Regions from separate parts of the Solibacillus daqui genome, predicted to be linked through region 2. Evidence: riboswitches for the same ligand, from Rfam matches in the RefSeq annotation. Region 2 holds a riboswitch; the other holds the start of a gene.
What was found. Region 2 has a riboswitch for lysine ahead of O7776_RS01230 (amino acid permease). Riboswitches for the same ligand answer to the same signal wherever they lie in the genome.
Positions count from the first base shown of each region.

Region 1 (5,934 bases), 1.8 Mb from region 2:
AACGAAGCACTTGAAAAATAATTTTATTATTACTTGATTGAAATGCGGCTACTTCATAAAATGGAGTAGCCGGCTATACGAAAATGTATGGCGTTATTAAAGGAGGATATTAACGTGGCTGAAATTAAAGTCCCTGAGTTAGCAGAATCAATTACTGAAGGTACAATTGCCCAGTGGGTGAAAAAAGTTGGAGATCGCGTAGAAAAAGGCGAATTCATCGTAGAATTAGAAACAGATAAAGTAAACGCTGAAATCATCTCTGAAGAAGCAGGCGTATTAACACAAATTTTAGCTGAAGAAGGCGACACTGTACTTGTAGGTCAAGTAATCGCAGTGGTTGAAGCTGGCGAAGGCGCAGCACCTGCTCCAGCAGCACCAGCTAAAGAAGAAGCGGCTGCCCCAGCTCCAGCACAAGAAGCTCCAAAAGCAGCAGCACCTGCTCCGGTAGTAGTTGAAGAAACTTCTGGTGAGCGCGTAATCGCATCTCCAGCAGCTCGTAAATTAGCTCGTGAAAAAGGAATCGACTTAGCAGCGATCTCTCCAGTAGATCCACAAGGTCGTGTACGTGTACAAGATGTTGCAGCTCACGGTACAGCTCCAGTTGCACAAGCAGCAGCACCAGTAGCAGCTACAGCGGGTCCAATGATCTTCACTCCAGCTGGTGAAACTGACCGCGTAACAGTTGAGAAAATGTCTCGTCGTCGTCAAACAATTGCAAAACGTTTATTAGAAGTTAAACAATCAACTGCAATGTTAACTACATTTAACGAAATCGACATGACGAACATCATGGCATTACGTAAACGTAAACAAGATCAATTCGTGAAAGCAAACGACATCAAATTAGGTTTCATGTCATTCTTCACTAAAGCTGTAGTTGCAGCACTTAAAAAATATCCATACGTTAACGCTCAAATCAATGGTGATGAAATTCACTTAAACAACTTCTTCGATATCGGTATCGCGGTATCAACGGAAGAAGGTTTAGTAGTACCAGTAGTTCGTGATGCTAACGCTAAGAACTTCGCTGAAATCGAGAAAAACATTGCTGAATTAGCAGGTAAAGCTCGCGATAAAAAATTAGGCTTAAACGACATGGCTGGTGGATCATTCACTATCACAAACGGTGGTGTATTCGGTTCATTAATGTCTACGCCAATCATGAACGGTACACAAGCTGGTATTTTAGGAATGCACTCAATCGTTAACCGCCCTGTAGCTGTAAACGGTGAAGTACAAATCCGTCCAATGATGTACGTGGCATTATCTTATGACCACCGTATTATCGATGGTAAAGATTCTGTAGGCTTCTTAAAAACAGTTAAAGAAATGATCGAAAACCCAGAAGATTTATTATTAAACTCATAATTAACTCCGAACCCCACAAACGCTGTAATATAAGTGTTTGTGGGGTTTTTTTGTTTAGATGGAAAATTAGGACGACGATGATTATACAGTGTCATATCTAATTTGGTGGCATTACAAATTATCGACGAAAAGCAAACTATGGGAAATGAAAAAGCTAGTTAATCGACATAAGAAAAAAATGTGAAGTAAGTGGAATAAGACGTGAGCAAAAAATCCCTCTATAAAAGAGGGTTGGTATTAATATAGTCGTCGGTGGTCCTGGCAAGGTGGAAATCCATTTATATCCTGAATCATTTGAAAATCATATTGCTTCAAGGCGAATTGTGCTTGATATAAATATTCAATGACAAGAAGTTTTCCATTGGATGCACCACATAATACCCCAGAAGTTCCTTGGCCATTTATTAATGAAATACCAACAGGTTGACCAATTAAATAACCAATTTTTTGATGCCAAGGCATCGTCATCACCCCTTTAAATACATAATATTATCTATGTATTTAGCAAGTGCCTGTCTGACTTTAGAAAATAAGATTAATGCACAATATGTAAAATAGATATCGTATTATCTATAAAAAAAATCACCTAATAATAGGTGATTAAACAAGATTGACTTTAAGTTCTCTTTTAATTAAAAGCACTCCAATTCCATACACAATAGATATTGCTAAAGGTACAAGAGTGTAAGCATGTTCAACAAAGAAGCTTCCTAAGATTAGAGCAGAAAAACAGGTTCCTAAAGTAACAAATAAGTAAGCTTTACTTTTATAAATCCATATATAAGGTAAAAAATGAGAGCCTGCAAGCAAACCAATTGTGAATGGAAGGTATTCAGGTATGTTCATGTACACAATGATAAATACAGGAATATAAAAAGCTTGAGGAGCTGCGACTATTCCTCCTAAAGTGCCTAAAGGATTGTTAGTAGCGTTTAAATTTACGCCTAAAATTTTACTGATGAAAAAGCCAAGAGGAAAAATGACACCTAAGCCAAATATCCAAATTAAATGTACAATTTCTATTGGGAAAACAAAGTACATTAGCATGAAAATTATAAATACGACAGATCCAGATAGCAAAATTGGGAATCCTTTTTTTGCTTCAAAAATAATTTCTTGTTGTAAATTATCAAGTGTTTTACTCATATACTCATCACCTTTCGAAAAATTAGTAGATTGTCTAAATAATATAACTAATATTACCATATATAAATGATTGATGGTAATTATTGTATTGTATTTTTTCGAAGGTTAAGAGGAATTTGCAATAGAAGGGATATTTATGATGCATATAACTAATATATTTGCCTGATTCATTTTGCAGAATATTTAGAAAATATTGCGCGGGAAATAAGTATAGAAATTTCAAAATATTCTGTACGGACAATAAAGTTCGATTTATTAAAGATACCTACGACTGAACCGTAATGTGTACTTTATGTAAAAGACATTTAATAAAAGAATAGGCAAGATGATAAAGCGGCAGTCCGTATTTTCCATGCAGTAGCTTTTTTTTATGGATAAAAAAAGAATATGAATTTCACATAAAAATCTTTTTCGATAGGAAATCGAAGTCGAACAATCATTGAATTCGATTCACGTAAAGCCTCGCAACAATGAGTGTCAGCGCTTATTTTCGTATGACATTAGTATTGCCCATAGTCAACACGCGATAATTTCGACTTTTGGCGTAATGCAATCGGGACATTTTTTTAAGTAGAGAAGCATAATGTATTAGAAGTAATATCGATTTCAAATGTAAGTGTTCATGAGCGCCGTTTATTTAGTTGGAAAAATTGCGTATTCTTAGAAAATCGTTAACTATCTGAAAATTGCTTATTGACGGATATATAACATTAATGTAATATAAACATATCAATTTCATATCAAAACCTCACAAACTCGTGAGGTAGAGGCGCGATATTTATTAGTTTTTTATGGAGCCATTGAGCTGGCTAAGAAGTTTGAAAGAAGGAAATGTCGCCGAAGTGTTGTTAACGCTCGAATTAATAATGCTGGGTCTGCAGTGAATAATTGCAGAACTGTCTCAATCATCATCCCGGATGATTGAGTTGTGCTATCTCAAAAAGGGAATGTAGAGGATTTGGGCTAACTGTACACGTATAACGACCTAAAGACTTCTTTTAGGTCGTTTTTAGTATCTGTAAAACCCAAAAATTATAAAAAAAGGAGAGATTTGCTATGAAAAAGAAATTATTAATTTGCCTAACAGCGATGATGACAATGCTAGTATTAGCAGCTTGTGGATCAGGTGATGAAAAAACAGGCGAATCAGGTAAAAAGGTTTTAAAAGTTGGGATGGAGGCAGCATATGCACCATTCAACTGGTCACAAAAAGATGATTCAAACGGCGGCGTAGCAATTAAAGACTCTAAAGAATATGCAGCAGGTTATGATGTAGAATTCGCGAAAAAAATCGCGGAAGGTTTAGATATGGAATTACAAATTGTTAAAACAGACTGGGACGGTTTAATCCCTTCTTTACAATCAGGTGCTATTGATGTTGTAATCGCAGGTATGTCACCAACAGCTGAGCGTAAAGATACAATTGATTTCTCAGAAAACTATTATACAAGTGATTATGTAATCGTTGTAAAAGCAGATGGGCCATATGCAAACGCTACAACATTATCAGACTTCTCAGGTGCAAAAATTACAGGTCAGCAAGCTACAACACACTATGATGTAATTGACCAAATTCCTGGCGTAAATAAACAAGTGGCAGGTACTGACTTTGGTGCAATGCGCGTACAATTACAATCAGGTGCAATTGATGCCTATGTATCAGAGCGTCCTGAAGGGATTTCTGCTGAGATGGCACTTAAAAACATTAAATACATCGTACCAGAGCCAAACTTCGAAGCTGACCCATCTACAACAGCTGTAGCAGTAGGTCTAAAAAAAGGCTCAGATTTAACAGAACAAATCAACAAAGTTTTAGCTGAAATTTCGGAAGAAGAGCGTCAAAAGATTATGGAAGACGCTATTGCAAACCAACCAGCAGCCGAATAAGCTGCTAAACAAATAGGTTGTCTTGCCGGCAAACGAGCGAGACAGCCTTTTGTGATTTTTAGGTTAAATTTTATCATTTAAAGTGTGAAAGTATAAGGAGGACAAGACGATGCTATTTTTAGAGTCCGTATGGAGCTTGTTTACAAACAACTGGGATCTTTTCCTACGTGGTGCATGGACAGCGTTATTATTAGCAATAATCGGTACAATTTGTGGTACGTTGATCGGCTTTTTCATCGGCATTATGCATACAATTCCACATCGTAAACGCAGTGCAAAAACAGTTATTATAAAAATCTTTAACTTTATTTTGACAGCGTATGTAGAAATTTTCCGTGGAACGCCAATGATGGTTCAAGCAATGGTAGTATTCTATGGTTTAGTATATTTAGGTGTTGATATTGACCGATTCTTAGCAGCGTCAATTGTAATTAGTTTAAACACAGGTGCCTATATGGCGGAGTATGTGCGCGGTGGGATTGTGTCGATCGACAAGGGGCAATTCGAAGCAGCACAAGCAATTGGTATGAATCACTTACAAACAATGATTTACATCGTAATTCCACAAGTTGCGCGAAATATTTTACCGGCAACAGGGAACCAATTCGTAATGAATATTAAAGATTCCTCTGTATTAAGTGTTATCTCGGTTGTAGAGCTATTCTTCACAGCAAACTCAGTAGCCGGCAGTAACTACCGCTATATTGAATCATTTTTCATCGCAACGGTGCTTTACTTCATTATGACGTTTGCTGTAACACGTATTTTACTAATGTTCGAAAAGAAAATGGACGGTCCAGAGAGCTACAAAGTGGAGCTTATTACTGGGAACAAGCTAGAAAAGGATGGTGAATAACATGTCAGTTGTTATTGATATTCAACATTTGAACAAAAAATTTGGTACACACGAAGTATTAAAAGATGTGAACTTCCAAGTAAACAAAGGTGAGGTAGTAACGTTAATTGGTTCATCAGGTTCTGGTAAATCAACACTTTTACGCTGCATTAACTTACTAGAAACACCTACTGCTGGTTCGATTATTTACAATGGTGAAAACATCTTAAATGAAGGCCACAATATCGAAAATTACCGTACACATTTAGGCATGGTATTCCAGCAATTTAACTTATTTAATAACTTAGATGTATTAAACAACTGCATGGTTGGCCAAATGAAAGTGTTAAAGCGTTCAAGGGAACAAGCGGAACAAAATGCGATGAAATATCTTGAATTAGTGGGTATGGCTACTTATAAAAACGCCAAGCCAAAGCATTTATCTGGTGGACAGAAGCAGCGTGTTGCAATCGCTCGTGCACTTGCAATGGATCCAGATGTAATGCTGTTCGACGAGCCAACTTCAGCGCTTGACCCAGAAATGGTAGGGGAGGTATTAAAAGTAATGCGTCATTTAGCAGATCAGGGGAACACAATGTTAATTGTAACGCATGAAATGGAATTCGCAAAAGAAGTTTCAGACCGAATTGTCTTCATGGATAAAGGTGTAATTGTTGAAGAAGGTCATCCATATGACG
Region 1 is NZ_CP114887.1:2,039,364-2,045,297, forward strand. It holds gene O7776_RS09835 (2-oxoglutarate dehydrogenase E1 component) at 1-21, shown strand, start outside; gene odhB (2-oxoglutarate dehydrogenase complex dihydrolipoyllysine-residue succinyltransferase) at 115-1,368, shown strand; gene O7776_RS09845 (hypothetical protein) at 1,606-1,830, opposite strand; gene O7776_RS09850 (DUF7010 family protein) at 1,969-2,514, opposite strand; lysine riboswitch at 3,271-3,456, shown strand; gene O7776_RS09855 (transporter substrate-binding domain-containing protein) at 3,571-4,401, shown strand; gene O7776_RS09860 (amino acid ABC transporter permease) at 4,511-5,257, shown strand; gene O7776_RS09865 (amino acid ABC transporter ATP-binding protein) at 5,259-5,934, shown strand, end outside.
Region 1: linked by a shared signal. The riboswitch ahead of O7776_RS09855 (transporter substrate-binding domain-containing protein) and the one ahead of O7776_RS01230 (amino acid permease) in region 2 are both predicted to bind lysine.

Region 2 (5,934 bases):
TGAGGTACTGCATTTGCACTTACTAAAAAAATGCGTGATTTATAAGGATTGCCCTTTGTTAAAAAGGGTCTAAACTTCACCGTTTGCCCTTGTGCATCCATCAACCATTGATAAATTTTTTTATAAAACCCCACTGAAATAGGCATCCGTCTCTTCACTTCCTTAATAAGCAACCTTCACGAATAGCTTATCTACCGCTTGCTGTAATTGTGGTAGTAGTAGCGCATTCGGATGGTAGGTTTCAACTTGTTTAATAATACTTCTATAATACCATTCTTGCCGCTCTTTTGGCGCATTGAAGTTCTCCCATAGGCCTTCTCCAAATTGCTCTAACTCTGCAAAAATAGATTTCACATTCTGTATTTTTTCTGCCAATAAAATCGCTAACTCGTCAGGTGATTTATCTTTTATTGTTGCTATTACATATTCTTTACGGGTTTGCCATGTATAGCTTTTTGACATTTCGGTAGTTGCCTTTACAAGTTCTAGCACCTCTGAACCAAAAAGCTCGATTAATTCAGCATCACTTGCTAAATTATCTTCTAGAATATCATGTAACAACCCTGCTGTAACTACAATATCACGATAACCATTGTTTTTTAACATTCGGGCTACCCCAAATAAATGGGTCACATACGGAATTTGCATGGCTGTACGTCGTTGCCCATCATATTTTAGTGCAATAAATTGTGTTGCTTTGTCTACTAAATTCATATTAGCTCCCCCTCCTTTATTATAGCATTACCAATATCTTCATTTAGAATTTTATGTGACTAAATGTAAAAACATTCAAAGATTTCAATAAAAAAAGAAACCTCCGTTAAGAGATTTCTTTTAGATTTATTTATGCGTTAAATCACACTGATCTAACGGCACGATTTTCGTTTTATATTTTACTTTATAGCCTAACCACAATAACGCGAATAATGGTAAGCCAATATACGAAACAATGACACCGTACCAGTCAATCGTATCACCTGTAAATGCCATATAGTTTTGACCTAATACGACAATCAAACAAAGTGCGAACGCGAATAGCGGACCGAATGGGAAAAATTTCGATACGTACGGTAAATCGCTTAATGAATTGCCTTGTGCGACATATGCGCGACGGAAACGGTAATGACTAATTGCAATCCCTAACCAAGCAATGAAGCCAGACATACCTGAAGCGTTTAATAGCCAAATGTAGACAACGCCATCCCCGAAGAATGAAGCTAAGAATGATAGACAGCCTACTGCTAATGTTGCAAGTAATGCATAAATTGGCACACCGCGCGTATTTACTTTTTGGAATATTTTAGGCGCTTTACCATCAACCGATAATTGGAATAACATACGACTCGCTGCATATAACCCCGAGTTACCAGCAGAAAGCATCGCTGTTAAAATAATCGCGTTCATCACGGATGCTGCAAATGCGACACCTAGGTTTTCAAATACTAATGTAAATGGACTTGTCGCAATATCTTCTGATAATAAACGTGTATCCGTATATGGAATTAATAAACCAATCGCACCAATGGCGAAAATGTAGAACAATAGAATACGCCAGAACACTGAACGTACTGCCTTTGGAATGTTTTTTGCTGGATCATCTGTTTCACCAGCCGTAACTCCTAGCATTTCTGTTCCTTGGAAGCTAAATCCTGCTGCTAAGAAAATACCGAACATTGCAAGGAAGCCGCCGTTAAACGGTGCGTCGCCTTCAAAGAAGTTTTTGAAACCTACCGGATCATTTCCTCCTAATAGACCGAAAATCATTAAGAAGCTGACAATGATGAAAATAATAACCGTTACAACCTTAATCATCGCAAACCAATATTCTGCCTCGCCGTATGCTTTTACGGATAAGACGTTAAACGTTAATACGACAACGATAAATAATATTGTCCATGTTAATGATGAACTATCTGGGAACCAATATTTCATAATTAATGAAACGGCTGCGATTTCAGCTGCAATCGTAATTGCCCAGTTGTACCAATAATTCCAGCCTAGTGCAAAGCCTAACGCCGGATCGACGAATTTTGTTGCGTACGTACTAAATGATCCTGAAGTTGGCATGAATGCTGCCATCTCCCCTAGTGATGTCATTAAGAAGTACACCATAATCCCGATTAATGCGTAAGCTAGCAACGCACCACCTGGACCTGCTTGCGCAATTGCGCCACCTGAAGCTAAAAACAGCCCCGTACCGATTGTTCCGCCTAGCGAAATCATTGTAATATGACGACTTTTTAAACTACGTTTCAGCTCATTTTTTTTGCCAAGCTGATCTATTTTAACTTCACTCATGAAAAAATCTCCTTATTTAGTTTTCCTTCGATTTATTATGGCTCGAATAAACCGACTCTAGATTTTTTTATAAAAAGAAAAGCCGCCACAAGTTATGTGACGGCTTTTATAAACCTCAAAACTTGAAAGATAGCTCAACACATGCGCGACACATGTGACAGTTCTGTTCCTTATCGGAAACAGCCCCAGCATTGTTTTTAAGAAGAAAAACAACACTTCGGCAACCATTCCTTTCATAAAGCTTCACCGATTCTCCTCAATCTCAGCTATACTAATTATAATGGTCGCGACCTCTACCTCACTTTTTCATGAGGTATATCTATTAAATTTAATAACGACTTATAGTCTATCATAACAACTATTTGATCGCAACGAATTAGTATTTTTCTTATTTTTCAGAGAATTAACCCTTACGTTATATGTTGTTATAATATAAATTATTTAAAGAAGGAGCTAGATTATGGATTCCGAACAAGCAGATTATCAAAGCAAAAAAATACTATCAAACAAGGCTTTATTATTTTTTATAATCGCCATTTTTTTATTCGCAACGACATTACGAGCACCGATTACTGTTGTTGGTCCGATTACCTCATTTATCCGTGATGGACTCGGAATTTCAAATGTACTAGCAGGCTTTCTAACGACGATTCCACTATTAGCCTTTGCTGTTGTGTCACCATTTGCACCGCGTATTGCACGAAAATTTGGCATGGAGTGGACACTATTTTATTCGGTAATTTTATTGTGTACTGGCGTTATTTTACGTTCGATTGGCGTAACGTCACTGCTCGTACTCGGTACAATATTAATTGGCGTAGCAATTGCCTTTGGTAATGTACTGATTCCGAGTTATTTTAAATTAAAATTCCCATTACATATTGGATTATTAACCGGTATTTATACGGTGTCGATGAATATGTCATCAGGTATTGCGGCTGGAATAAGCTTTCCGATTGCTCAGTCTGCTGGCTGGCAAATTGCCCTTAGCTTTTCCATTATTTTAGGGTTACTAACACTTATCATTTGGCTACCGCTTTTACGTAATGCCAAAGTAGAAATGCACACCCCTTCCGAACAAACTGTGCAGAAAAAAATGTGGCAACAACCACTCGCTTGGGCAATTGCTGTAGCGATGGGCTTTCAATCATTTATATTTTACTGTTGTGCGGCATGGATTCCGGAAATATTTATTAGCCAGGGCTTAGACGCGACATCGGCTGGTTGGATGGTATCGATCATGCAGTTTTCACAAATTCCGATGACATTCATTATTCCAATTATCGCAGAGAAAATGAAATCGCAACGTCCGATTGTCGTCTTCTTTACAATTTGCTACCTCATCGGTTTTAGTGGGCTATTATTCGAATGGACAAGCCTTGCAGTCGTATGGATGATTTTCTTAGGCTTTGCAGGTGGTGCTTCTTTCGGTCTTGTACTTATGCTGTTTACACTGCGGACTAATACCGCCTTTGAAGCAGCCGAGTTATCAGGTTTTGCACAAAGTTTTGGCTATTTAGTCGCGGCTATTGGTCCAGTGTTATTTGGATTTGTTCACGACGTTACGGATAGTTGGTTTGTGCCGCTCGCGCTATTTGTTCTGGCATCGTTGCTATTATTTATTGCTTCCTTTACAAGCGCAAAAAATCGTACCATATAACCAAACGTATGTACCCTTTTATGTTATACTAAACGTAAGTAAATTAAAGGAGTACAATTGCATTGCGTAAAAAAAGAAGACGAAATAAAAAGCGCATACCCATTTTCCGGCTTATGCCCATTGCGCTCGCTGGATATGCTGGCTGGCATTTTAGTAACACGTTAGAAGGTATAGGTTATGGAATTGCTTGCTATTTCGTGCTATATATTGGGTTTAAAATTTGGGCCAAATCTCGTAAAACCGCCAAGCTTCGCAAATCAGGGATTCGGGAAGTTGACCAAATGAGCGGTGAAAACTTTGAATATTTTTTAGGGGAATTATTTAAACGTCGCGGCTTTAAAGTGAACTATACCGCTACAAGTGGTGATTATGGGGCAGACTTGATTTTAAAAGATGGTAATGACATCATTGCAGTACAAGCAAAGCGTTATTCAAGCACTGTTGGTGTGAAAGCTGTACAAGAAATTATCGGTGCAGTCAAAATGTACGACGCAACAGAAGCTTGGGTTGTTACAAACTCCCACTTCACTAAGCAAGCCGAAAAATTGGCAGACATTAACGATGTATATTTAATCGATCGAGAAGAATTGATTCAATTAATCTTAAATAAAAAGTAACTCAGCTCAAATTGTTTATTATAAAACCTTATGAAAAAAGAAGTCAGTGCATTTTTTTTGCACTGACTTCTTTTAATAAGGCTGTGTTTGATACAAATAATTTGGTTTTTTTAATGTGTTGTCGATTGGTTGATGATAAATCGATGTTGTTGCAGGCGATAATGGTGGCACAAGCCATACCCAGTTACCAGTAACTTCACGTTCACTTTCCTGTTCTTGCTGTTGGAATAGTAAGAACTGCTGCGCGGCTGTGTGGTGGTCGACAATACTGACTCCTGCTTGTTTATAGGAATGGAGCACCGCTAAATTGAGTTCCACTAACGCGCGGTCTTTCCATAATGATGCATTTCGTGATGTATCTAGCCCCATTACTAGTGCTACATCCGGCAAAAAATTATACCGGTAATCATCTGCTAAATTACGTGCGCCGATTTCCGTGCCCATGTACCAGCCGTTAAATGGTGCAGCCTGATAATCCACACCCGCAATGTTAAAGCGCATGTTCGAAATAATTGGAACCGCATACCACTGCATGTTCAGCTGACTAAAATCATAATCAGGATGCGTAATAGTTACTTCTAGTAAAGCTTCTTTCGGAATTTCAAAAACTTGCGGCACACTATCATCTACTTGAATAACAAGTGGTAGTACATCATAATTTGTACGTTCCCCATGCCAGCCCAGTTGTTCGCAAACTTTCGTAAAATCGAGTGAATCCGAATCACCAATAATGCCTACTTCCGTTTCATAGCCCGCATAACGAATAAGCTGATGATTCCAAATACGCACCCGCGTCGGATCAAACACCGAAATCGCTGGTCGGATTTTGCCGCCATTTGTTGCGAAGTCAATATGCGTTACTAGTGCTTCAAAAATTTGTTGAGGCTCTAGTAATTCACGGCGGTCAAACACCGTTAAACTGTTCCAAAATAAACGGCCAATGCATTTATTGCTATTGCGCCAGGCAACACGTGCACCATATGTGAGCTCATCGGTTGTTAATGAAAAATCCCGTTCTTGTGCCTGCTGTATCCGCTGTTTTAGCCAAGTGTCTGATTGCTTTGTTTCTTGTTTATATAAAGTTAAAAATTCAATACGTTGTTGAAGTTGTTCTGTAAGCGCTAATGTCATTGTCACGCCTCCTCAAACCTTATTGTGGCTTGTTTTTTAGCGAAACTCAAGTGCACACGCTTGCAATTAAAACATGTATTTTTCATACATGACTAAAAGTGTTCAAATTCATTCGTATAGCGGGAAACTGATTGGTTTATCAAGCTGTTCAAATTTGCGAGTTATTTATAATGTGAACTGTAGGCTTTATCAAAATCCACGTCTTGTCCACACAGCCCTTACCAACAT
Region 2 is NZ_CP114887.1:244,368-250,301, reverse strand. It holds gene O7776_RS01240 (RNA 2'-phosphotransferase) at 1-146, opposite strand, end outside; gene O7776_RS01235 (HD domain-containing protein) at 163-714, opposite strand; gene O7776_RS01230 (amino acid permease) at 841-2,298, opposite strand; lysine riboswitch at 2,421-2,602, opposite strand; gene O7776_RS01225 (CynX/NimT family MFS transporter) at 2,759-3,958, shown strand; gene O7776_RS01220 (restriction endonuclease) at 4,021-4,575, shown strand; gene O7776_RS01215 (nitric oxide synthase oxygenase) at 4,648-5,706, opposite strand; gene O7776_RS01210 (hypothetical protein) at 5,855-5,934, opposite strand, start outside.